3 regions of the Arthrobacter sp. Y3225116 genome follow, and region 1 is predicted to be linked to each of the others. Evidence: riboswitches for the same ligand, from Rfam matches in the RefSeq annotation. Region 1 holds a riboswitch; each other region holds the start of a gene.

Region 1 (5,284 bases):
CCGGCGTGCCGTCGATTTCCACGGCGCCGGCGCTGGGGGCGTCGAGGCCGGCGGCGGCGCGGAGCAAGGTCGACTTGCCGCAGCCGGACGGGCCCAGGATGGCGAGCACCTCGCCGGGACGGACCTCGAAGTTCACGTCGCGCAGCACGGTGTGGGCCTGGGCCCCCGTGCCGAAGGTGCGGTTCAGGCGGCGGAAGGAAACGGCCAGGGCGGCGTCCGAACGCGCCGCGGGTGCAGCGGAAGTGGGAGCCGACTGGCGGGACGACGACAGTACTGCAGTCATTGGATCACTCCATCGATCCTGGCAGTAGCACCCTACGGATCAAGCCGTGCGGCCCGGCTTTCGCCGGCCGTACCCGTGGCTTGTCACCTCGTTATCACCGGCAGCCTGGGTGGGCTTCCGGTGACCAGGGTTGCTGCGGCGTCGTCGATCCAGGTCTCTCGGCCGCTCGGGATGGTCACCACTAACTAAACGGTACCCGCGGCGCTCCCGGCAAACCGCCCGTAATAATGACCCGTAACAAAGGAGCGACGACACTCTGCCGTAACACAGGCGCGACCCGCTCGTGGGGGAACCGGCCGGCGAGACAACCGCGGCACGGCTATCCATGGACGCAACTTCGGCGCGTTGGCAGGATGACCGCATGAAAAACAGCCGACAGATCATCGTATTCGACGCCGCCGACCTCGCGGCGGAGAGCACGTTCTGGGCCAGCCTCCTGGACGGGACGGTCGAGGCCGAAGACGACTGGCACACGGTCTTAGTGGGCGGCGAACCGCGGTTGGGATTCCAGCTTGCACCCAACCACATTCCGCCCGACTGGCCGGACGGGACGCCGCAGCAGATTCATCTGGACCTCTACATCGACGATCTCGCGGCCGCCCATGAACAGGCGACCTCGCTGGGCGCCAAGCTGCTGAAGCCGGCCGATGACCCGGCGGCCGCCTCGGGGTTCCAGGTGTACGCCGACCCCGCCGGACACCCCTTCTGCCTCTGCTGGGACGCGTAAGGCCGCTCTCCCGGGTCATCACGACGGCGGTGCCTCCGTTCGTTCGGGAGGCGCCGGCGCCGGTGCCTCCTCCCGCCCATGGGCCGCCGACGTCGGACGTTGCTCCCGGTGCGGGACCGGCGGACAAGCGGGCCGGGCGATCAGGCGGGCGGATCCGCCGGGATGAGGACCGTGGAGAACAGGCGGCGGTGCCGCCCCTCCTCCGGGCCGTTGGCCGCCACCTTCTCTGCGGCGGCCCTGATGGTGGAGGTGAATTCCTCGAACTCTTCGTCCGTCATCCAGAGGGCGGTCTGCCGGTAGCCGGCCCCGTCGCGCACGAAGTCCGGATTCCCCCCGGCGATGTATTGGTCGAAGGCCCCCAGCAGCCCGGCCACGAAGGTCATGAAGCCGCGCCGGTGGTCATCGGCCGTCATGGAGGCAAGGTCATCCTCGGCCACCGAACTCCTGGCCACGTCCAGCCGAAAGGTTCGTTCGGTGGTGCCGCGAACCGGCCTCTCCTGGGCCACCGCCAGCACGCCGGCCTTCGAAAGCGTGCCGATGTGCCGGTAGAGCGTCGCGGTGGGAATGTCGGGAAGTTCGGCGGAGATCTCCGCCGTGGTCAGCTCACGGTTGCCCAGCAGCGCCTGGACGATCCGCAGGCGTACCGGGTGCAGGATCAGGTCGGCGCTCGGTGAGGAGGACATGGCTCAACGTTCTCACAGTTGACATTGTTCCCACAACTGATAATAATCGTACTGTCCGGCAGGCAAGCCGCGACCAAACGACCAAGACACGAGCAATAAACGACCCGAAGGGAGTCGCAGTGGCGGCGATAGTGGTGGGGAACAAGGAGGTTCTGCTGGAGCTGGACCGGTTCGAGAAAATCGCGGGGCTGCTCGGCGACCAGCGCTTCCCCTTGTCCGCGGTGACCTCCGTGCGCGTGCTCGCGGACGCGTTCGACGGCGTCCACGGCCTGCGCGCTCCCGGGCTTGCGATCCCGGGACGGACCCGGGTGGGAACCTGGCGCGGACGCGGCAAGACCCTCGCCGTCGCCCGCCGCGGCACCCCGGCGGTGCAGCTGGACCTGGACGGGCAAAAGTACGCCCGGGTGGTTGTGTCGCTTCCCGACGCCGAGGATGTTGCGGCCCGGATCCGTGCCGCCGCCGGCCTGCCCGCCGGTCAGCCGTTCACCGAAGAAGTGGTCGCCTTCCCGTCCGGGACCGTTGAGCTGGCGGGGACCTGGGCCGAGCCGGCCGGAACGGTCCGCGGCGCGGCATTGATCCTGCCCGGCTCCGGACCGATCGACCGCAATGCCGACCACAAACGGATGCCGTTGGGCATCAGCCGAGACCTGGCGGCGGCGCTTGCCGGCCACGGAATCGCGTCCCTGCGCTACGACAAGCGCGGTACCGGCGGCTCGGAAGGAACCTTCTGGGCGGCCGGTTTCCGTCAGAACACCGACGACGCCGCAGCCGCCCTCCGCTGGATGGCCGCCCAAAAGGCCGCGGGCGTGCCGGTGTTCCTCGTCGGCCACAGCGAAGGCAGCTACCACGCGGCGGCCGTGGCGGCCGATCCCGGCACACGGGTGGATGGGGCTGTGCTGCTTTCGGCCTCGGCACAGACGGGCTTCGAGACAGGCAGATGGCAGACAGCCCAGATCAGCGACTCGCTGCCCGCATTCCCGCGCTTGCTGCTGAAGCTCCTCCGCCAGGACCTGGTCAAGATGCAGGCGAAATCGGTGGAAAAACTCCGCACCACCACCGAGGACGTGGTGCGCATGCAGGGCCGCAAGATCAACGCGCTCTGGCACCGGGAGTTCCTCGACTTCGACCCCGTTCCGAACTTGGAGCGCCTGCAGGTGCCGGTGCTGGCTGTCACGGGAGCCAAGGACGTGCAGGTGGACCCGGCCGACCTGGACATCATCGCGGCCACCGTTCCCGGCCCGGTGACCACCAGGAAGATCGAGGACCTGTCGCACCTGCTGCGCCGCGACCCGAAGGCCCCGGCCCTCTCCGACTACAAGCGCCAGATCCGCGAGCCCGTGGACGCTGAACTGCTCGACCTGGTGGGGAACTGGGTGGCGGAGCACGCCGACGCAGCGGCGGCCCAGTTGGCTGGCTAGCCCCAAACCATCGACTATTCGGCTGGCGCCCCTAAACCGACGGTTTGAGGGCGCCAGCTGACTCCTCGATGAGGGCGGCTGCGGGGGAGAGGACCAGCGACGGTTCCGGTGCCGAAGAGTCGCAGGTAGGGTGGCGCCATGGCACACCAAAATGACCCCGAGGCCGTCTACCGGCTGCTGAGCACGCCGGGCCGCTGGGCCGTCGTCGGCCTGTCCACGAACCCGCACCGGGTGGCCATGCGCATCTCCCGGTACCTGATGGACCAACTGGACATGGAAGTCGTCCCCGTCAACCTGCAGGGCGACGACGTCCTCGGCCTGACCGGTTACCAAAAGCTCGGGGACATTCCCGGCGAGATCGACGTGGTGGACTGCTTCGTGAACTCCCAGAAGGTCGGCCCGGTGGTGGACCAGGCCATCGAAATCGGTGCCAAGGCGGTGTGGCTCCAGCTGGGCGTCGTCGACGAAGCCGCGGCGGAACGGGCCAAGGCGGCCGGTCTGGACGTCGTCATGGATACCTGCCCGGCGATCGAGGCCCCGCGCCTCGGCCTTTAGGTCGGGTGAGCTCGGTGCCCGCCCGACGCGGCCCGCCCGCACGATGAGGCGCCCGTAACATTACGCCCCGGAAGGTCACGGCCTGTCACGTGGTTCCCTGCGCCGGATCGGCCCCGGCATACTCGACTCCGAGATCAAGAGTCCCAACGACAAGCTCTGGCTGGTTGGGCGGCAACCCTCTCCCGTAGCGGGGTGCCCCAGATGAGGATCCGGCCGCGCACAACACCGTGCCCGGCAAGTACGGCCCCCTCCGGGCTGCGCCCCAACCGTGACGGTTGCCGCGCCGCAGCTCCGGCGGGAGCCCCGCCGAGAGGAGCCACACCGGCGTCGTAATTCTTACCCCGCGTGACGCAGGACATTTCCCTTCCGGCACCCCAAGGTGTCCAATGGGAGACGTACCCATCCAGAGCGGCCGAGAGACCTGGCTTGTTGACGCCGCAGCAACCCCCTCCCTGAGGAAGGTGCTACCGCCAGGACCGATGGAGAAGCTCGATCTCTCGTTGGTCTTCCGTTGGCAGCCGCATGCCCGACGGAGGGCCGGCGCGGGCTCTTCTCATCAGAAAAGGAGCCTGACATGACCGTGAACAACCCGCAGCCCAACCCCCGGCGCCAGATTCGTTTCAACGCCTTCGACATGAACTGCGTGGGCCACCAGTCGCCCGGACTATGGCGCCACCCGCAGGACAAGTCCGCCACCTACAACACCATCGGCTACTGGACCCATCTGGCCAAGGTGCTGGAAAAGGGCCTCTTCGACGGCCTGTTCATCGCCGACGTGCTCGGCACCTACGACGTGTTCGGCTCGTCCAACGAGACGACGCTGCGCGCCGGCACCCAGGTCCCGGTGAACGATCCGTTCATGCTGGTCTCGGCGATGGCCGCGGTGACCGAGAACCTCGGCTTCGGCGTCACCGCCGGCACCGCCTACGAGCACCCCTACCCGTTCGCCCGTCGCCTGGCCACGCTGGACCACCTGACCAACGGGCGGGTCGGCTGGAACGTGGTCACCGGTTACCTGCCCTCGGCGGCGCGCAACATGGGCCAGGAAGACCAGCTGGAGCACGACGAGCGGTACAACCACGCGGACGAATACCTCGAGGTCATCTACAAGCTGCTCGAGGGCTCGTGGGAGGACGACGCCGTGGTCAAGGACGCGGAGACCGGCGTCTTCACCGACCCGTCCAAGGTCCACGAGATCCGGCACGAGGGCAAGTACTTCAAGGTTCCCGGCATCGCCATTACCGAGCCGAGCCCGCAGCGCACCCCGGTCATCTTCCAGGCCGGCGCCTCCAAGCGCGGCACCGAGTTCGCCGCCGAGAACGCCGAGGCGGTGTTCGTGACCTGCCCCACCAAGGAGATGCTCGCCGCATCCGTGAAGAAGATCCGCGACGCCGTGGAAGCTGCCGGGCGCGACCGCTACGACGTGCGCATCTACGCGATGCAGACCGTGGTGACCGGACCGGACACCGCCGCCGCGCAGGCCAAATTCGAGGACTACAAGTCCTACGCGGACATTAACGGCGCGCTGGCGCTGATCTCCGGCTGGATGGGCATTGACCTCTCCACCTACGGCCCGGACGACGTGATCGGCGGGAACGTGAAGTCCAATGCCATCCAG
Region 2 (8,911 bases), on a different contig from region 1:
AGCGTATTGCTGAGGCCGGGCACGGCCACCTCGTTGTCGGGGTCGGCCGGAATCACGTCGTCGCCGCGCAGGACGTCGTCCTTGTCCCAGCCGGAGAGGGCCTCGACCAGCAGGAACCGGTCCTTGAGCGCGTTCGGGCCCTCCACGACGATCATGCGCATGTCGGAATCGGCTGCTTCGACCGACCGGGCGTGGGTCACCCAGTCGAAGCCGTAGACGCCGTGATTGCGCTCGATCCCGGGACCGGCGACCATGATGTCGTCACCGCCCTCGGCATCGTAGTCGTCCTCGCCGCTGTCGCCGATGAGGACGTCGTGGCCGGGGTTGTTAATGTCGTCGAAGAACGGTGCGCCGCTGTCGCCCTGGAGCAGGTCGTTGGCGTTGCCGCCTTCCGCCCAGTCGTCGCCGCCGCCGCCGAACACCGTGTCCGGTCCGTCGCCGGCGATGATGAGGTCATTGCCCTCGCCGGCGAACGTCTGGTTGCCATTGAGCCCGCCGTTGGAGAAGTCGTCGCCGTCGCCGGACATGATGACGTCCAGGCCGGGACCGGCGTCGATCGCGTCGTTGCCCGGCCCGCCCTTGATCACGTCGTCCCCGTGGGAGTCGGTGATCCGATCGTTGCCGGCGCCGCCCAGGAGGGTGTCCGCGCCGTCGTTGCCTTCGATGATGTCACTGCCGCCGTTGCCCCAAACGGTGTCGTTGTCGACGCCGGCCCAGATCCGGTCCGTCCCGTCGGCGCCGTCGGCATCGTCCTTGCCGTTGTAGGTCGCCTGGGCGTTCAGGCCCGCGCGGTCCACGCTGTTGGAGACGCGGTAGCGGATGGTGCCGTCCGCCATGCGGAGCAGCAGTGCTGACTCGTCGCAGGCCGAGGCGGGATCATCGGCCACATTATTGCCCGTGGTGTGGACGATGTTGCCCATCTCGAACTCGCAGTCGGCGACGCCGAAGACATCGGCCTTGAGCGCGGCCGCGTCGGTATTGCGCATCACCAGCTCGGCCATGGAATTGCCTTCGAGCTGGGCCCGCAGGTTCAGGCCAGAGGTGCGGGACAGGTAGTAGAGCCGGTCCCCGTCCTGCAGGTCCGTCATCTGGCGTTCGAAGATGTAGTTAAAGGTGGAGCCGAGCAGCCCGCCGAAAAGGTTCTGGGCTTCGGCCAGGCCCCCCACCCACAGATCAACCGTGTCCAAGCCGGTCTTGGAGGCAGCGCCGTCGTTCTCCCACTCGCCGTTGCTGTTGACGAAGTCGTAGGCATCGGCCGGAGTCTCCGCCGCCGGGTCGGGGCTCATGTCGAAGAGTTTCTGTGCGGCCGCGCGCTTGGCCTCAAGGCTCGTCGCCTCGGTGATGCTGGGGTGCGTGCCGTAGGCGGCCATGAAGTTGACCACCGAATCCGGATGCTTCAGCGCCTGCCCGAAGTCCACCCAGCTGCTGTAGGGCTTCAGGGACGACTCGCTCGTCTTCGCGTAGAGATCCTTGCGGAAATTGTTCAGCGACGGAACGCCGGTCTCCCGGCCGCGGGCGATGTTGAGCGCGGCCAGGTCCAGGGGCAGGCCGAGCACGCTGTTGCGCAGCGTGTCGGTGACGAACTCGTCGAGCTCTGCGCCCACCTGGTCCGTCATGCCCATGGCGATCGCGCCTGCCGCCTGCTCGGGGGTCATCGTGCTGTCCCCGTTGGCGTAATAGGCCGGCGGATTCAGGAACGCGTCCAGCAGCGGGAGGCCGATGTCGGCTCCGCTGTTGGTCTTCCGATCCACGGTGTCCGTCAGCATGGAGTGCCCGAACCGGTAGGTCGCGTGAGCGAACTCCGCCTCGATCGCCGGATCGATCGCCGTGTCCGCCTGGGTGAAGACGTTGAACGGATTGATGCCCGGTTGGATTTTGCGCGCGAAGTCCTCGAAGACGATGTGCTGGTACTCCATCTCCGTGACGAACCGTGCGGCCTGGAAGAGGCGCTCGCCGTTCCATGCGCCGTTGGACAGCTTCCACTCGTTCAGGTCCAGGTTCAGGGACGTCAGCAGTTCTTCCATGTAGGTGACCAGCCGATTGTGCTCCGAGTGGAAGACCTGGTGCACGGCGGTGAGTCCGATGTTCTCGTTCACGCGGCCGTCGCCGGCAACGAAGTGCGCGTCGAGCATTTCGTCGTCGTAGGTGCCCGGGTCCTGCCGGCCGCTGGTGGGTGTGATGCCGTCGTCCCCGTCGGGTGCCAGGGCCGCGCCGCGGGAGTCGAACGGTGCCGCGTAATGGGAGATATCGTCCAGGAAGGCGATGCCGATCCGCTGGACATCCGCCGGCGGCGCGACGGGGTTTTCGAGGTTCCCTTCCACGAACTGCTTGTCCTGCGTGATGTACTGCGGCAGCCCGTTGGGGCCCCGCAGGAAGCGCCCGTACTGGTCGGTGGCCAGCATCGGGATGTTCACGACGTCGGCGTCGGAGAGCTTCAAGCCGAGCAGGGACTCGGCTTGCGCCTTGATGTCCGCCCAGGTGGCCATCCCGCCGGGTTCGCCTTCGGCCAGTTCGCCGGTCGAGACCGGGTTGCCCTCCTCGTTGAGCTCGTATTCCCGCAGGAAGACGTGATGGGACGGATTCGACGAGTAGGTCTGGCTCTGGTCAACCCACGGAGAGTCCGTGTTCGTGGCGTCCTGGATATCGTCGTCGGTGCCGAGCTTGCCGTCGGGGCCGGGCTGGTTCTCCGCCCGGTTGAGCAGCATGAAGTTCGTGGGCGAGCCCTCGACATACAGCGGATCGTCCTTGGCCAGCGGCATCATGACCACGTTGCTGGTCTTCTTGGTGAAGTCGATGCCGTGGTCGAAGAACTGCCCGAACAGGGCAAAGAAGCCGTTGTATGGCGGCGAGAGTCCAAAGTCGGTGGTGACATTCGGGATGTCGAGGGTCTCGCCGTCGGGCACGCAGTTCAGGGGCAGGCCCTCGTTGTCGCAGGGAACCGCCGTCGGGCCGTCGTTCACGGTCCGGTGTGCCTTGCCGGCGGCGGCGATGGCTGCCGGATTGCTGGAGGTCTGGTCCACGATGACGTTGCTGACGAAGCGCGGGTCCGCGTCCCGGATCATCGGAACGTTGACCGACTTGTACGACTGACCACCGGCTGTGGTCCGCCATTCCGGTTCTGCCAGTCGCGGGAAGGGCAGGCTGGCGGCGCCGAAGTGCCCTTGGTTGGGCACCAGGTTGTTGTCGGACCCGTCCACGGTGCGCAGCCCGTAGGGCAGCAGCGGATTGGCTATCTGGTGGGGGCCGGGGCCCAGGAGCGGCTGGCCCGGCACGGGCCTGCCCTCGGCGTCTTCCTTGGTGGCGTGGTTCTCCGCGATCTTGATTTGCTTCAGGATGAACCGCATGTCTCCGGCATTCAGGGTCAGGCCCTGGCCTACCGGCGCTGCCAACGCCGCGGGGGCGAGGGCGGAGGGCAGCACGCCCGCGCCCAGCACCAGCGCGGCGAGCCCGGCCGTAACTTTCTGGGGGAAGGATGGCCTCCCCTTGCGGGCACGCTCGGCGCCCCTCCTTGGCTGTGGATCGGTTGGTGCAGTAAACACGGTGACTCCCCCTAGTCGAATGATGTGTGGCTGGCCACAGCATCCGATGAGGACCTTGGGGAAATCCTTGAAGGCTCGATGAAGCTACTTGCGGGCAGGAAAAAACCCGCCCCAAGCCCCGGCCCTCCACGTGGAAGGCCGGGGGACAAGGGGCGGGTTTCGCGGCGGTGGCAGCCTCGCGCAGGCCGGCCCTCCGCCGTCGTTGGTACAGTGGCTGCCGGTCGGGGAAGCTGCCTCGCGCGCGCCTAGGCGGTCAACTGCCGCTTGGAGGAGATCACACCCGTGTCGAAACCGGCCAGGTGCAGGCCGCCGTGGAATCGGGCGTGCTCGATCTTCACGCAGCGGTCCATCACCACGTTCAGGCCGGCGGCCTCGGCCTCGGCCGCGACCTCCTCGTGCCAGGAGCCCAGCTGCAGCCAGAGGGTCTTGGCTCCGACGGCCAGGGTTTCCTCCAGCACGGTGGGCAGGTCGTCGTGCCGGCGGAACACGTCCACGAGATCCGGCACTTCGGGCAGGTCGGCCAGCGACTTGTACACCGGCTGGCCCAGAATTTCCTTGGCCACCGGGTTCACGAAGTACACCTTGTACGGCGAGCTGGACAGCAGGTAGGTGGCCACGAAGTAGCTGGCCCGGCTCGGCTTGTCCGAGGCGCCGACAATGGCGATCGACTTGGTGTTGCGCAGGATGTTCAGCCGCTCCGGGGCGGACGGTCCCACCCAGGTACGTTCTGGTGTGGCGGTCACTTGGCGGCTCCTTCTTCGGCTTCGATCAGTTCCTCCACGGACTCGACTACACGCGTTCCGGGCTCTGTCCGGGCGGCGCGCTCTGCCGGGATCGTGCAGGACTCGCCGGCGTAGCTGGGGGAGGCGAACTCGGAGGTGTCGAACGTGTCGTCCTCATGGTCCCGGCTCGGGCCGTGCTCGGCGCCAGCCTGCTGCGAGGCGGCCAGCGCCTGGTCCAGGTCCCAGAGAATGTCGTCCACGTCTTCCAGGCCCACGGAAATGCGGATCAGGTCCTCGGGCACGCCGGCAGCCACCAGCTGGTCGGCGGTGAGCTGCTGGTGGGTGGTCGATCCCGGGTGCAGCACCAAGGTCCGGGCGTCGCCGATGTTGGCCAGGTGGCTGGCCAGCTGCAGCGACTCGATGAACTTCTGGCCCGCGGTGCGGCCGCCCTTGACGCCGAAGCTGAACACGGAGCCCACGCCCTTGGGCAGGTACTTCCGGCCCCGCTCGTAATGCGGGTGCGCGGGCAGGCCGGCGTAGCTGACCCAGGAGACGCGCTCGTCGGCTTCCAGCCACTCGGCCACGGTACGGGCGTTGGCCAGGTGCTCGTCCATCCGCTGCGCCAGCGTTTCCACGCCCTGCAGCAGCTGGAACGCGGACTGCGCGGACAGTGACGGGCCGATGTCGCGCAGCTGCTCGGACCGGAGCTTGGTGAGGAAGCCGTACTCGCCGAAGTTGCCCCACCAGGACACGTTGCCGTAGCTGGGCACCGGTTCGGTCATCTGCGGGAACTTGCCGTTGCCCCAGTTGAAACGGCCGGATTCGACGACGACGCCGCCCAGGGTGGTGCCGTGGCCGCCCAGGAACTTGGTGGCGGAGTGGATCACGATGTCCGCGCCGTGCTCGATCGGGCGGATCAGGTAGGGCGTGCTCAAGGTGGCGTCCACGACCAGGGGGATCCCGGCGTCGTGCGCCACCGCGGCCAGGCCGGCGAGGTCCGCGATGTCGCCGGACGGGTTGGCCACGATCTCCGTGTAGACGGCCTTGGTGTTCTCCCCGATGGCCGCGGCGAAGTCGGCCGGGTCGTTGGAGTCGACGAAGGTGGTCTCCACCCCGAACCGGCGCAGCGTCACGTCCAGCTGGGTGATGGTGCCGCCGTAGAGCTTGGACGAGGCCACGATGTGGTCGCCCGACCCGGCCAGGGCCGCGAAGGTGATGAACTCGGCGGCCATGCCCGACGACGTGGCCACCGCGCCGATGCCGCCCTCGAGCGAGGCGATGCGCTCCTCGAACGCGGCGACCGTGGGGTTGCCGATGCGGGAGTAGATGTTGCCGTACTTCTGCAGCGCGAAGAGGTTCGCGGCGTCGTCGGTGTCCTTGAACACGAACGAGGTGCTCTGGTAGATCGGTACGGCTCTTGCACCGTGCTCGGCGTCGGGCGTGCCGCCGGCGTGCAGGGCGCGGGTGCGGAAACCGAATGTGCGTTCAGCCATCAGGCGCTTGCTCCTTCAAAACTTGGGTTCCCGGGCAATGACGGTCCTGGCGGCACCGGGCAGGCACCGTCCGGATCAAAGATTGCTTGCGCTCTCTCCATCGCTTCTGGCGGTAGCACCTTTCCGGTGGCGTCCGGATGGTTGCTGCGGTGTCAAAGAGCCAGATCTCTCAACCGCTCGGGATGGTCCCGTCCATTCTCGCAACCAACCGCCGCGGCGCCAAAAAATGTTGAGCCGCGTTGCGTCCGGGGTTGGGCGCCTTCGGACTTGGGGTGGGCGCCTTGCGGTTGCCCCTGGCTTGCGGTTGCCCGGCACGACGGCGGTGCTCGCCGCGCGTCGGGCCACGATCTTCGCCGTCCCGGCCCAGGACGGACGTTCACGGGTCCGGACAGTTCACCGTAGATTGGATCTATGGCTGAACTTTCGGCGCTGCAGCGCCTCGCGGGGAAACATGGCGTTGGCATTACCTTCCATGGCTGGGACGGGGGCGAGAAAACAGTCAGTGAGGCAACGCTGGTTTCCGTCCTCACCGCGCTGGGCGTCCCCTGTGCCACCGACGATGATGTGACGGCTTCCCTCCGAGCCGCTGAACTGGCACCGGTGCAGCGCACGCTGCCGCCCGCCGTCGTCGTCCGCCAAGGCACCGCCACCGAGGTTCCGGTCAATGCGCGGCCCGGCGTCCGTCCGCGGGTCCGGATCCTGCTGGAGGACGGCTCCCGGCGCGACGTCGAGGTGCTGGCCGGCGGGCGGGAGGAGTCGGAAGATGCTCCGCCTGTTCGTTTCACGGCGGTGGTGCCGGCCGACATCCCGCTGGGCTGGCACACGCTGGAAGTCGCGGAACGGTCCGAGGCGATGGAGTCCGGAACCGACGCGGCCGCAGACCGGACGGAGGCGCTGGAGCCCGGAACCGGCGCGGCCCCGGAACCGGCCGACAGCCAGGCACGGTGCGCCCTCGTGGTCACCCCGCGGCGCCTGACCACCGCCGACCGCCTGCCCCGGACGTGGGGGTTGATGGCACAGCTGTACTCCGTGCGCTCGCGGTCCTCCTGGGGCATCGGCGACCTCCATGACCTGGCCAGCCTCGCCGAAACGGCTGCCGCGAAGGGCGCGGGGTTCGTCCTGATCAACCCGCTGCACGCGGCCCAGCCGAAACCGCCGGTTGAGCCCTCGCCCTACCTGCCCTCCACGCGCCGGTTCGTCAACCCGCTGTACCTGCGGGTCGAGGACGTGCCCGAAGCCAGCGGCGTCCCGCTGGCCAACAACTTCCACGAGGCGAACCTGGACGCCGGCATCCTGGACCGCGACCCGGTGTTTGCGGCCAAGCTGCAGGCGCTGGAAGCGGTGTACGCGGTGCCCCGGTCCGCAGAACGGCAGCAGCGGTTCGAAGCCTTCCGCGCGCAGGAAGGCGAGGGGCTGGAGCGCTTTGCCCTGTGGTGCGCCATGGCCGAAACTGTTCCGGCCGGGGCTCCCGAGTGGTCGGATGCCGCGTTCATCGAAGCGCAGCGCAGCGAGTTGAAGGACCGCATCGAGTTCCATCAATGGCTGCAGTGGCTGTGCGACGAGCAGCTCGAGGCGGCGCAGGGCAGCGCCCTCGACGCGGGAATGAACATCGGGATCGTGCACGATCTCGCCGTCGGCGTCCATCCCACCGGCGCCGATGCCTGGACGCTGCAGGATGTGCTGACCCTCGGCATCTCCGTGGGGGCGCCGCCGGACATGTTCAACCAACAGGGCCAGGACTGGTCACAGCCCCCGTGGCATCCGCACCGCCTGGCCGAATCCGGCTACGTTGCTTACCGGGACATGCTGCGGACCGTCCTGCGGCACGCCGGCGGTATCCGGGTGGACCATATCCTCGGGCTGTTCCGGCTGTGGTGGATTCCCGTCGGCAGCCCTCCCGGCGAAGGCGCCTACGTGTACTACGATCACGAGGCCTTGATTGGCATCCTCGCCCTGGAAGCGGAGCGGGCCGGCGTCGTCGTCATTGGCGAGGACCTCGGGGTGTTCGAGCCGGGCGTGCAGGACTACCTGGCCGAGCGCGGCATCCTGGGCACCTCCATCCTGTGGTTTGAGTACGAAGACGGCAGCCCCCGCGCACCCGAGCGCTACCGCCGTTCCTGCCTGACCAGCGTGACCACGCACGACCTGCCGCCCACCGCCGGCTACCTGGCGGGCAAGCACGTGGAGTTGCGCGAATCGTTGGGACTGCTGAACCGGCCGGTGGAGGAGGAACGGGCTTTGGATCAGGCAGCCCAAGAGGCAGTGCTCTCCACGGTGCGCTCGCGGGTTCCGGCCGCCCCACAGCACGACGACGGCGCCGACCCCACCGCCGAACAACGCACTGTCGAGGCGCTGCACGCGTTCATCACGCAGACCCCGTCGGTGCTGCTGGGCGTTGCGCTCACGGACGCGGTGGGGGAGCTTCGGACCCAGAACCAGCCGGGCACCGCGGACGAATACCCGAACTGGCGGATCCCGCTGGCCGGGCCGGACGGAGAGGCGGTCCTGATCGAGGACCTGGCCGCCAGCGAGCGGTTCGACTCGCTGGTGCGCGCCCTGCGTCAGGACTAGGCAGGTACAAGCCGGGCCCGGAAGCCTTTCGCGGCCCTGCGGGAGGACTAGGCAGGTCCGAGCCGAGCCGGGAAGCACCTCGCGGCCCTGCCCGAGGACCCGGCAGGTTCAAGCCGAGCCGGGAAGGCTCTGTCGCGCGACGAAAGCCCGTTTCGCCGGCTCACCTCTTCGTCGGCTGCTACTCGTTGCCGGTCGTCCGATGTCCACAACTTCGGTTCGGCCAGTGGTGGCCGCCGAACGGTGCGGTCATCCTCGATTACATGCAGACTCCCGAAATGATCGCCGGTTGGGTGGCGAAAAGAGGAGGAACAGCTCAGGTCAAGGATCTGCGCAGGGCGGGAATCGGACCGGATGCGCTCAAGATGGCCATCTCGTCCGGCGCCTTGACGTCCCTTCGACGGGGGCTCGTAGGCACCGCCATTGCGGATGCGGACCTGCGGACCGCACTGATGGCCGGCGGGCTCATCACCTGCGTCTCGGCCGCAAGGGAGCTGGGACTCTGGACGTTAAAAGACCCGCTTCAATTGCATCTCTGGGCGGACCATGGCAAACAGCCCGAGACCGTGATCAAGCACCGTGGCAGGCT
Region 3 (8,723 bases), on a different contig from region 1:
CAGGACGATCTGGAGGGCTTGACCACTCAAAAGCTCCGTTTCGGGCGTCTGCTCCTTCTATAAAGTGAGCGGACGCCCGAAACGGAGCGATGCCGCAAAGACTTACAGTTCGACGATCCCGTTGGCGGTTTCGAAGCGGACGGACAGGATGCCAGGCGTACCGTTCGGTGCCGTCCAGGCGACCTTGACGTCGTCCAGCAGGCCGTCGACCGGGGTGCCCAGCCAATCCGCCACCCGCTCGGAAGAACCGGCGATGGTCAGGCCGATCAGCTTGACCGTGGCGGGGCGGGCGTTGGACGGGTGCAGCGGTTCGGTGCCGTCATCCCAGCGCAGCATGTAGGGCACCTGCGGGTCGGCGATGAGGCCCTTGATCCCGATCTGCTGCCAGCTCAGTTCCTGCCCATCCGGGAACTTGCGGTTGCCGGGAACCGCGTGGCGGCCCAGCCGTTCTTCGAACGGGGTCAGGTCGTCGACCGCCACGCACCAGCCCATCCAGCCTCCGCCGGCTTCCGACCGCGCCCGCACGGCCTGGCCGAAGGGGGCTTTGTCGGAAGCGGGGTGGTCGAGCACCTCCACCACCTCCAGGTAATGGTGGTCGGTGAGGGGGAAGATCATATTGCGGGTGCCGAAGCGGGGGTGAACCCCGCCCTTGACGGCGTCGATGCCCAGGGCTTTGGCGATCCGCTCTGAGGTGGCAGCCAGACCGTCGGGTTCAGCAGCATAAGAAACATGGTCGAAGCGCATGGCATTATCTTGGCACTTTGTGAACCCGCTCTCGACTTAGGGTGACCTAAGTCACTCAGCTTGCGGCTCGTGCGGCGGCCCGTATTCCTGACACTGATTCCCCTCGGCGACATCCAGCCAGGCAAAGCGGCCGGGCGGGCGGGCGGACACACGGGCGGCGGGGGCCGGTCGGTCATAAGGTGTCATATTGTTGCGGCCGCCGGCTTGTCTGCGGAGACTGGAGGCAGGTCATGAGTGCCAGCGCAAAACCCCGGTTTGCTGGCCGGCAACCCTCCAACCGCGGTGGGGTGCCCCGGGTGAAGACCAGGCAGCCGCCACAAGGCGGTGCGCAAGCGCGGGTCACACCCGGGACAGACATGCCGGCACGGCCGGATCCCGGATGGCCCCTTCCAGTGAAGGAGTTGCACCATGTCCAATGCCGATTGGTCCTTTGAAACCCGTCAAATCCACGCAGGGCAGGAGCCGGATGCCGCCACGGGCGCCCGCGCACTGCCGATCTACCAGACCACCTCGTTTGTGTTCCCGAGCGCGCAGAGCGCGGCCGACCGGTTCGCCCTGTCCGAACTGGCGCCCATCTACACCAGGATCGGCAATCCCACCCAGGAAGCGGTCGAGACCCGGATCGCCAACCTGGAGGGCGGTGTCGGCGCCCTGCTGCTTGCTTCGGGCCAGGCCGCGTCGACGTTCTCCATCCTCAACCTGGCCGAGGCCGGCGACCACATCGTGGCCAGCCCCAGCCTGTACGGCGGCACTTACAACCTGTTGCGCACCACGCTGCCCAAGTTCGGCATCGAGGTCACCTTCGTCGAGGATCCGGACAACCTGCAGCAGTGGCGCGATGCCGTCAAGCCGAATACCAAGGCGTTCTTCGGCGAGGTCGTCTCCAACCCGCGCCAGGACGTACTGGACCTGGAGTCGGTCAGCGCCATCGCCCACGAAAACGGCGTGCCGCTGATCGTGGACAACACCTTGTCTACCCCGTACCTGATCCGCCCGATCGAGTGGGGGGCCGACATCGTGCTCCACTCGGCCACCAAGTACCTCGGCGGCCACGGGACGGCGATCGGCGGCGTGATCGTTGACGCCGGAACGTTTGATTTCGCCGCCAACCCGGAGAAGTTCCCCGGGTTCAACACGCCGGACGACACCTACAACGGGCTGGTCTTCGCCCGCGACCTCGGCGTCAACGGCGCTTTGGGAGCCAACCTGGCCTACATCCTCAAGGCCCGGGTGCAGTTGCTGCGCGACCTGGGGTCCGCCATCTCGCCGTTCAATGCGTTCCTGATTGCCCAGGGGCTGGAGACGCTGAGCCTGCGCGTGGAGCGGCATGTGGCCAACGCGCAGAAGGTGGCCGAATTCCTGGAAGAGCACGACGACGTTGCCTCCGTCGCGTACCTCGGCCTGCCCTCCAGCCCCTGGTACGAGCGCGGCCGCAAGTACGGCCCGAAGGGGACCGGCGCCATCGTCGCGTTCGAAATCAAGGGCGGCATCGAGGCCGGCAAGCGCTTTGTGGACGGCCTGGAACTGCACTCGCATGTGGCCAACCTGGGCGATGTGCGCTCGCTGGTGATCCACCCGGCGTCGACCACCCATGCCCAGCTCTCGGCCGCGGAGCGGGTCGCGGCAGGGGTGACCGACGGGCTGGTCCGCCTGTCGGTGGGCATCGAGAACGTCAACGACATCATCGCCGACCTGGAGGCCGGTTTCCGCGCCGCCAAGGGCGCGGACGACTAGGCAAGCAGGTAGAGCGCAGCGTGACGATAGTGCAACCGCAGGAACTGGTGGAACAGGCGACCGACGGCATCCTGCGCCGGATGCCGGTTGGTGCGCTGGAGTTGGAAGCCGGCGGCTATCTGCCCGAGGTGGTCCTCGGCTTTGAAACCTGGGGCACCTTGAATGCGGACGCGTCCAACGCCGTCCTGATTCAGCACGCCCTGACCGGCAGCACGCATGTCGCACGCGGCTGCTCGGACGAGGACGGCTGGTGGGACGATCTGGTGGGCCCCGGTGCCACGATCGACACGGAGCGCTATTTCGTAGTGGCCGCCAACATGATTGGCGGCTGCTACGGTTCCACCGGTCCCTCGTCGCCGGCGCCGGACGGGACGCCGTGGGGGTCACGCTTCCCGTTCGTCACGATCCGCGATTCGGTCCGGGCCGAGGCACGGCTGGCCGACGCGCTGGGCATCCGGCGCTGGCACACGGTGCTCGGCGGGTCGATGGGCGGCGCCCGCGCGCTTGAATGGGCGGCGACGTTCCCGGAGCGCACCGCCCGGTGCGCCGTCCTGTCGTGCGGCGGCGCGAGCACCGCCGAGCAGATTGCCTTCGCGCAGGCGCAGGTCGCGGCCATCCGGCTGGACCCGCACTTCGCCGGCGGCGACTATTACGGCGGTCCCGCGCCCGAGGCGGGTCTGGGTATCGCCCGGCGCATCGCGCACATCAACTACCGCTCGGAGCCGGAGCTGGAGTACAGGTTCGGCCGCAAGCCGCAGGCGGAGGAGCAGCCGTACGGCGGCATCACGCCGTCGGCCCGTGGCCGCTATGCCGTGGAGAGCTACCTCGATTACCAAGCGGACAAGCTCGTCGCGCGCTTCGACGCCAACAGCTACATCCTGCTCACCGAGGCCCTCATCAGCCACGACGTTGCCCGGGGCCGGGGCTCGCTGGAGCAGTCGCTGGGCGGCCTGACCGACACGCAGTTCTTCGTGGCCGCGGTGGATTCCGATCGCCTGTACTTCCCGGATCAGTCGCGGCAGTTGGCCGAGGCGTTGCCCGGGGCAGTCAAGGTCCACACCATCGAAACGCCGCTGGGCCACGACGGTTTCCTGACCGATATCCACCAGCTGCACGAGGCCCTGACCGAGGCGTTCTTCGCGCCCGACCTCCCGCCTGCCTGACGGCGGCCCGAGTACGACGCCGGTGCGCGCCGTCCGCGCGGCTACCCCCCGCTGTGCCCGATCGGGTTGAGCGGAGCGTCAGGCCAGGTCGAGCGACACCGGCCGCCGCAGGAAGGCCGCGTACCGTTCCACGGCGACGCCCACGGCCTGCGCTTCCGGCTCGGTGAAGACCCGCAGCGGTTTAAGCCGCAGCTCGGCGGAGCCGGGCCGCAGGACGTGCCTCCAGTTGCCGGCCATCCGTCCGTCCAGCAGCAGCACGTGGATCGGCACCTCGCCGCCCGGCGCCGCCGGCGCGCTGCCGCCCAGATAGCCGCGGGTCTTGGTGTAGCCCATGACGTATTCGTCGTAACACTGGATCAGGTCAGCCCGCGGGTGTCCGTCGTCCGCCGCCGCGGCGGCACCGCCGATCGTCCCGGCGGCGGGGGAGTACCAGAGCTGTTGCCCCTCGGCTTCGAACCGTTCCAGTCCGTCACCGCCGCCGGCTTCGAGGCCGCGCTTCAGGTCCGCCTGGGGCAGTTTGGACCAGTCGGAACAGTCCTTTAGGGTCGCCGGTCCGCGGCTGGTGAAGTAGCGCCCGCTTAGTTGGGCCAGCGCCGCGTCGCGGTCGAAGTCCGCGGCCAGCGGCGGCACCCGCTCGTCGAAGGCCGCGTACGTCTGCTGCACGGCGCCGGATCCGGCAGTCCGCGGAGGCCCGTTCACCAGCACCCGGTCCATTTCCGCATGGAACACCAGATGCCCCAGCCGCTGGCCGCGCAGCGTCGCTCCGTTCAGCCTCGCGCCGTCGTCCTTGAGCAGCGCCGCCTCGGCGAGCCGGGCGGCGAGCTCGTCCCGGGTCAGGTGCCGGCCTCCGGCGACGGCCGCGGCCAGCACGTCGTTGCTGCGCGCCACCGTTGCCTCATCCAGGCCCAGCTGCCGGTCCCGGCCCTTGTTCCCTGCCTTGAGGCGGGGGCCGGAGAGCAGCATCAGCCAGCGCAGGTCCTCGGCGGCCACAAAGTGCCAAGTGGGCCGCAGGACATGCGTGCGCAGGATGCGTCCGCCGGCGATCGCCGCATCCACGTCCGCAGCGTTGTCCCGTGCCGGTCCGCCGCAGCGCTGGGCGAGCGACCAGCGGGCATAGGCATATTCCTGGGACTGGAAGGCGAGCAGCCAGCGCAAGGCGGCGGCGGTGTCGTCCCCGGGGCTGTCCCACAGCCGCTGTGCCCGCAGCCGGTGACGGCGGATCTCCTGGGGACTCGGCTGCCGCACCGGCTGCTCCTGTTACCCGGCGGCGCCGGGAGGCATGCCCGGACCGAAGAAGGGGTCGGCGGCCGGCCGCTTGGGCAGGATCCCGTCGCCCGAGGACTGTTGCCGGACCCGGCGCAGGACCCACGGGACCAGGTGCTGGCGTGCCCACACCAGGTCCTCGGTGCGGGCGGTGCGCCAGTTCTTGGGCGGCAGCGGTTTGGGCGCCTCGGGCTGCAGCGAATGCTCCACGTTGAGGGCGTCCAGCACCATGGCCGCGATGGTGTGGTGCCCCAGCGGGGAGAAATGCAGCCTGTCAGGTGCCCACATCTGCGGTGCCTTCAGCTGGCGCAGCGCCCACATGTCGGCCACGACGGCGTTATGGCGTGCCGCCACCGTGCGCAGGTTTTCGTTGTAGATGGCGGCCTTGCCGCGGACACTGCCGATGACGGGCGTATCGCCGATGTCGGGCGCGGTAAACAGGACGATGGTGGCTCCCGACGCTGCAAGCCGGGTGACGGCGCGATCGAACTTCTCGGCCAGGGCGTCCGGGTCGCCGCCCGGCCGGATCACATCATTGCCGCCCGCGCAGATCGAGATGAGGTCCGGCTGCAGGGCCAGGGCCGGTTCGACCTGTTCATCGATGATCTGCTGCAGCAGGCGGCCGCGGATCGCGAGGTTGGCATAGGCGAAGTCATCGTGGCCGCGGGCGAGTTCCTCGGCCACGCGGTCGGCCCATCCGCGGTGTCCGCCCGGGCTCCCGGGGTCCGGGTCGCCGATGCCTTCAGTGAACGAATCACCCAGGGCAACGAAACGGCTCCAGGGATGGCGGGCCGCGGCGACGGACGCTTGTGTTTCGGAAAGGGACAAGTTACTCACAGGTACATTGTCCCAAGAAGCCGCGGGGGACGCACAGGCAGGCGAGACCCAATACCTGAATCACCTTTCAGAAAGTGATGGTCAGCGCCCGATTTCCCCGCTACTGTGTGCTTGACGCGGCCAACGGCGGCCGCATCGACCTCGAGGAGCTGAGATGGAATTGCTGGCGGGAATCGTGGCGCGGCGCGTGCCGACGGAGCGGCTGACGGTGAACATCCTCGAGCGCGACGGCGACCGGCCCGACGGCATCCCTGTGGTTTTGGTGCATGGGAATGTTTCCTCCGCGTTGTTCTGGCAGGAGGCGATGCAGGCGCTGCCGGCCGACTACCGCGTGCTCGCGGTGGACCTGCGGGGCTTCGGCCGGACGGACCCGGCGCCGGTGGACGCCGGCCGCGGGCTGCGTGACTTTTCCGACGACCTTCAGGCCACGTTGGACACCCTGCAACTGGGCTCCTCGCACCTGGTCGGCTGGAGCATGGGCGGCGGCGTGGCGATGCAATACGCGCTGGAGCATCCGGTCCGCAGCCTGACGCTGCAGGCTCCGGTCTCGCCGTACGGGTTCGGCGGGACGGTGGGACCGGAGGGACGAAGGCTCACCGAGGATGACGCCGGCGCCGGCGGCGGAGGTGCCAACCCCGACTTCGTGGCGCGGTTGCAAGCCGGGGACACCAGTGACGACGCGCCTGCCTCGCCGCTGTCGGTTTACCGCTCGACCTATGTGCACGCCGGGTTCCAATCGCCCTACGAACGCATCTGGGTCGAATCGATGCTCAGCACCAAGACCGGCCCCGACAACTATCCGGGCGATTCCGTCCCCTCGCCGAACTGGCCCGGCTTCGCTCCCGGACGCAGGGGGGTGCTGAACACGATGGCGCCGGGGGTCTTCGACGCCAGCGGCATTGTCGACCTGGCAGTCAAGCCGGACATCCTCTGGATCCACGGCGACAGCGATGCGATCGTCTCCGATGCTTCATTCTTCGACCTGAACTGCCTCGGCAAGGCCGGCCTGGTGCCCGGCTGGCCGGGGGAGGACGCTGCCCCGCTGCAGCCGATGGTCGCGCAGACCCGGGCGGTGCTGGAAAAGTATGCGGCCAACGGGGGGCGCTTCACCGAGGTGCTGCTCGAAAACTGCGGACATTCGCCGCACGTGGAGTATCCGGAACGGTTCGTCGCCGAGTTGACGGGGCACATCGAACGGAGCGACGGGGCCGGGTAGGCCGGCGGGCGGCGGGGCTCCGGGTAGCGGGTCGGTGCCCGGAGTATGGGAGATCCGACACATCAAGAAGCTTTAACTTTCAACCAATGGGCTTTTTGTGCGATCATGGAACGCATGACTGAAACTGCTTATCAGCCCGTCGTTGCCTGGTCCAAACCCGAACAGGAACGGGCGGGAACGCCCCTGCTGGTGCTCTTCCACGGCTACGGATCCCACGAGCAGGACCTGATGGGCCTGGTGCCCGGACTGCCGGAGGAATTCACCGTGGCGGCGGTGCGCGCGCCGGTGGCGATGGGACCCGGCTTCACCTGGTTCCCCCTGATGCACGAGCCGGACTTTTCCGTGGACAAGGTCACGAAGGCCGTCAGCGACGTGGTGTCCTGGCTGGACGGAGTCAAGGACCAGCACAGCAGCGTTTCGGTGCTGGGCTTTTCCATGGGCATGGCGGTAGCCACCTCGGTGCTGCGGCACCGCCCGGAGGAAATTGCCGCAGTGGTCGGCCTGTCCGGATTCGCCGTGCCGGCCGCGGGCAACGATTTCTTCCGCGACGATGCGGTCAAGGCGATCCAACCCCCGCTCTTCTGGGGCCGGGACCAGGCGGACCAGGTCATCACCCCGGACAAGATCGAGTTCACCCACGCCTGGACGAACGAGCATGTGGACTTGACCAAGGTCCTCTACCCCGGCATCGGCCACGGCATCAACGCTCAGGAACTGGCGCATGTGAAGGAGTTCCTGACCTACAAGGTGCTGCAGGGGAAGTAGCAAACGGCCCCGTGCGGGTCAGCCGCGGCTGACCCGCACCGTTTGGCCGTTGCAGCTGACCGTATCCCCGGCGTGCAGCTGCCGGCCGCGGCGCGTTTCGATGTCGCCGTTGACTTGGACCAGTCCGTTCTCGACGAACTCCTTGGCCTGGATCCCGTCGTCGGCCAAGTTGGCCAGCTTCAGCAGCTGGCCCAGCCGGATCATTTCGTCGCGGATCGGCACGTCATGCATTTCGTCGGAAGCCATGGAACCATCATGCCTGATGCCTGCCGATGCATCCGCGCGGTTCGGGTTCGGGTTCCCGTTTTCGGTAGGCTAACGTTGTAGCTTCGCTATGCGCCGATCCGTACCTGCAGCAGCCGGGCGGATCTGTGCCATGACAACCCTCGGACCGCACCCAGCGGCCCTGGAGAGATACGGAGAACCACCTCATGGCAGCAGCCAAATCAGCCCTCGATTCGATTATTTCGCTGGCCAAGCGCCGCGGCTTCGTGTTCCAGGCTGGTGAGATTTACGGTGGATCCCGCTCCGCATGGGACTACGGGCCGCTCGGCGTCGAGCTGAAGGAAAACATCAAGCGCCAGTGGTGGCAGACGATGGTCCGCGGCCGCGACGACGTGGTCGGACTGGATTCGTCGGTCATTCTACCGCGCCAGGTCTGGGAAGCGTCCGGCCACGTGGACGTCTTTTCCGACCCGCTGGTGGAGTGCCTCAACTGCCACAAGCGCTACCGCGCCGACCACCTCGAAGAAGAGTACGAGGAGAAAAAGGGCCGCGCCCCGGAAAACGGGCTGAAGGACGTCGCCTGCGTCAACTGCGGCACCAAGGGCGAGTGGACCGAACCCCAGGAATTCTCCGGCCTGCTCAAGACCTTCCTGGGCCCGGTCGCCCAGGAAGAAGGCATGCACTACCTGCGCCCGGAGACCGCGCAGGGCATCTTCGTGAACTTCAACAATGTCCTGACCACCTCGCGGAAGAAGCCGCCGTTCGGCATCGGCCAG

The links. Region 1 has a riboswitch for S-adenosylmethionine ahead of AC5RV2_RS09300 (LLM class flavin-dependent oxidoreductase). Riboswitches for the same ligand answer to the same signal wherever they lie in the genome.
Region 2: another riboswitch for S-adenosylmethionine. It lies ahead of AC5RV2_RS07130 (O-acetylhomoserine aminocarboxypropyltransferase/cysteine synthase family protein); the one in region 1 lies ahead of AC5RV2_RS09300 (LLM class flavin-dependent oxidoreductase).
Region 3: another riboswitch for S-adenosylmethionine. It lies ahead of AC5RV2_RS08735 (bifunctional o-acetylhomoserine/o-acetylserine sulfhydrylase); the one in region 1 lies ahead of AC5RV2_RS09300 (LLM class flavin-dependent oxidoreductase).

Annotation. Positions count from the first base shown of each region.
Region 1 is NZ_JBNHGL010000077.1:209-5,492, forward strand. It holds partial or broken gene AC5RV2_RS09275 (ATP-binding cassette domain-containing protein) at 1-283, opposite strand, end outside; gene AC5RV2_RS09280 (VOC family protein) at 645-1,010, shown strand; gene AC5RV2_RS09285 (helix-turn-helix domain-containing protein) at 1,151-1,693, opposite strand; gene AC5RV2_RS09290 (alpha/beta hydrolase) at 1,813-3,111, shown strand; gene AC5RV2_RS09295 (CoA-binding protein) at 3,250-3,666, shown strand; SAM riboswitch class IV at 3,799-3,913, shown strand; SAM riboswitch class I at 4,063-4,152, shown strand; gene AC5RV2_RS09300 (LLM class flavin-dependent oxidoreductase) at 4,241-5,284, shown strand, end outside.
Region 2 is NZ_JBNHGL010000048.1:6,980-15,890, forward strand. It holds gene AC5RV2_RS07120 (Ig-like domain-containing protein) at 1-3,539, opposite strand, end outside; gene AC5RV2_RS07125 (CoA-binding protein) at 3,785-4,282, opposite strand; gene AC5RV2_RS07130 (O-acetylhomoserine aminocarboxypropyltransferase/cysteine synthase family protein) at 4,279-5,754, opposite strand; SAM riboswitch class I at 5,849-5,943, opposite strand; gene malQ (4-alpha-glucanotransferase) at 6,166-8,325, shown strand; gene AC5RV2_RS07140 (endonuclease domain-containing protein) at 8,601-8,911, shown strand, end outside.
Region 3 is NZ_JBNHGL010000069.1:2,780-11,502, forward strand. It holds gene AC5RV2_RS08730 (VOC family protein) at 103-744, opposite strand; SAM riboswitch class IV at 971-1,085, shown strand; gene AC5RV2_RS08735 (bifunctional o-acetylhomoserine/o-acetylserine sulfhydrylase) at 1,153-2,478, shown strand; gene metX (homoserine O-acetyltransferase MetX) at 2,559-3,641, shown strand; gene AC5RV2_RS08745 (winged helix DNA-binding domain-containing protein) at 3,720-4,886, opposite strand; gene AC5RV2_RS08750 (SGNH/GDSL hydrolase family protein) at 4,899-5,741, opposite strand; gene AC5RV2_RS08755 (alpha/beta fold hydrolase) at 5,896-6,957, shown strand; gene AC5RV2_RS08760 (alpha/beta hydrolase) at 7,072-7,722, shown strand; gene AC5RV2_RS08765 (RNA-binding S4 domain-containing protein) at 7,741-7,968, opposite strand; gene AC5RV2_RS08770 (glycine--tRNA ligase) at 8,154-8,723, shown strand, end outside.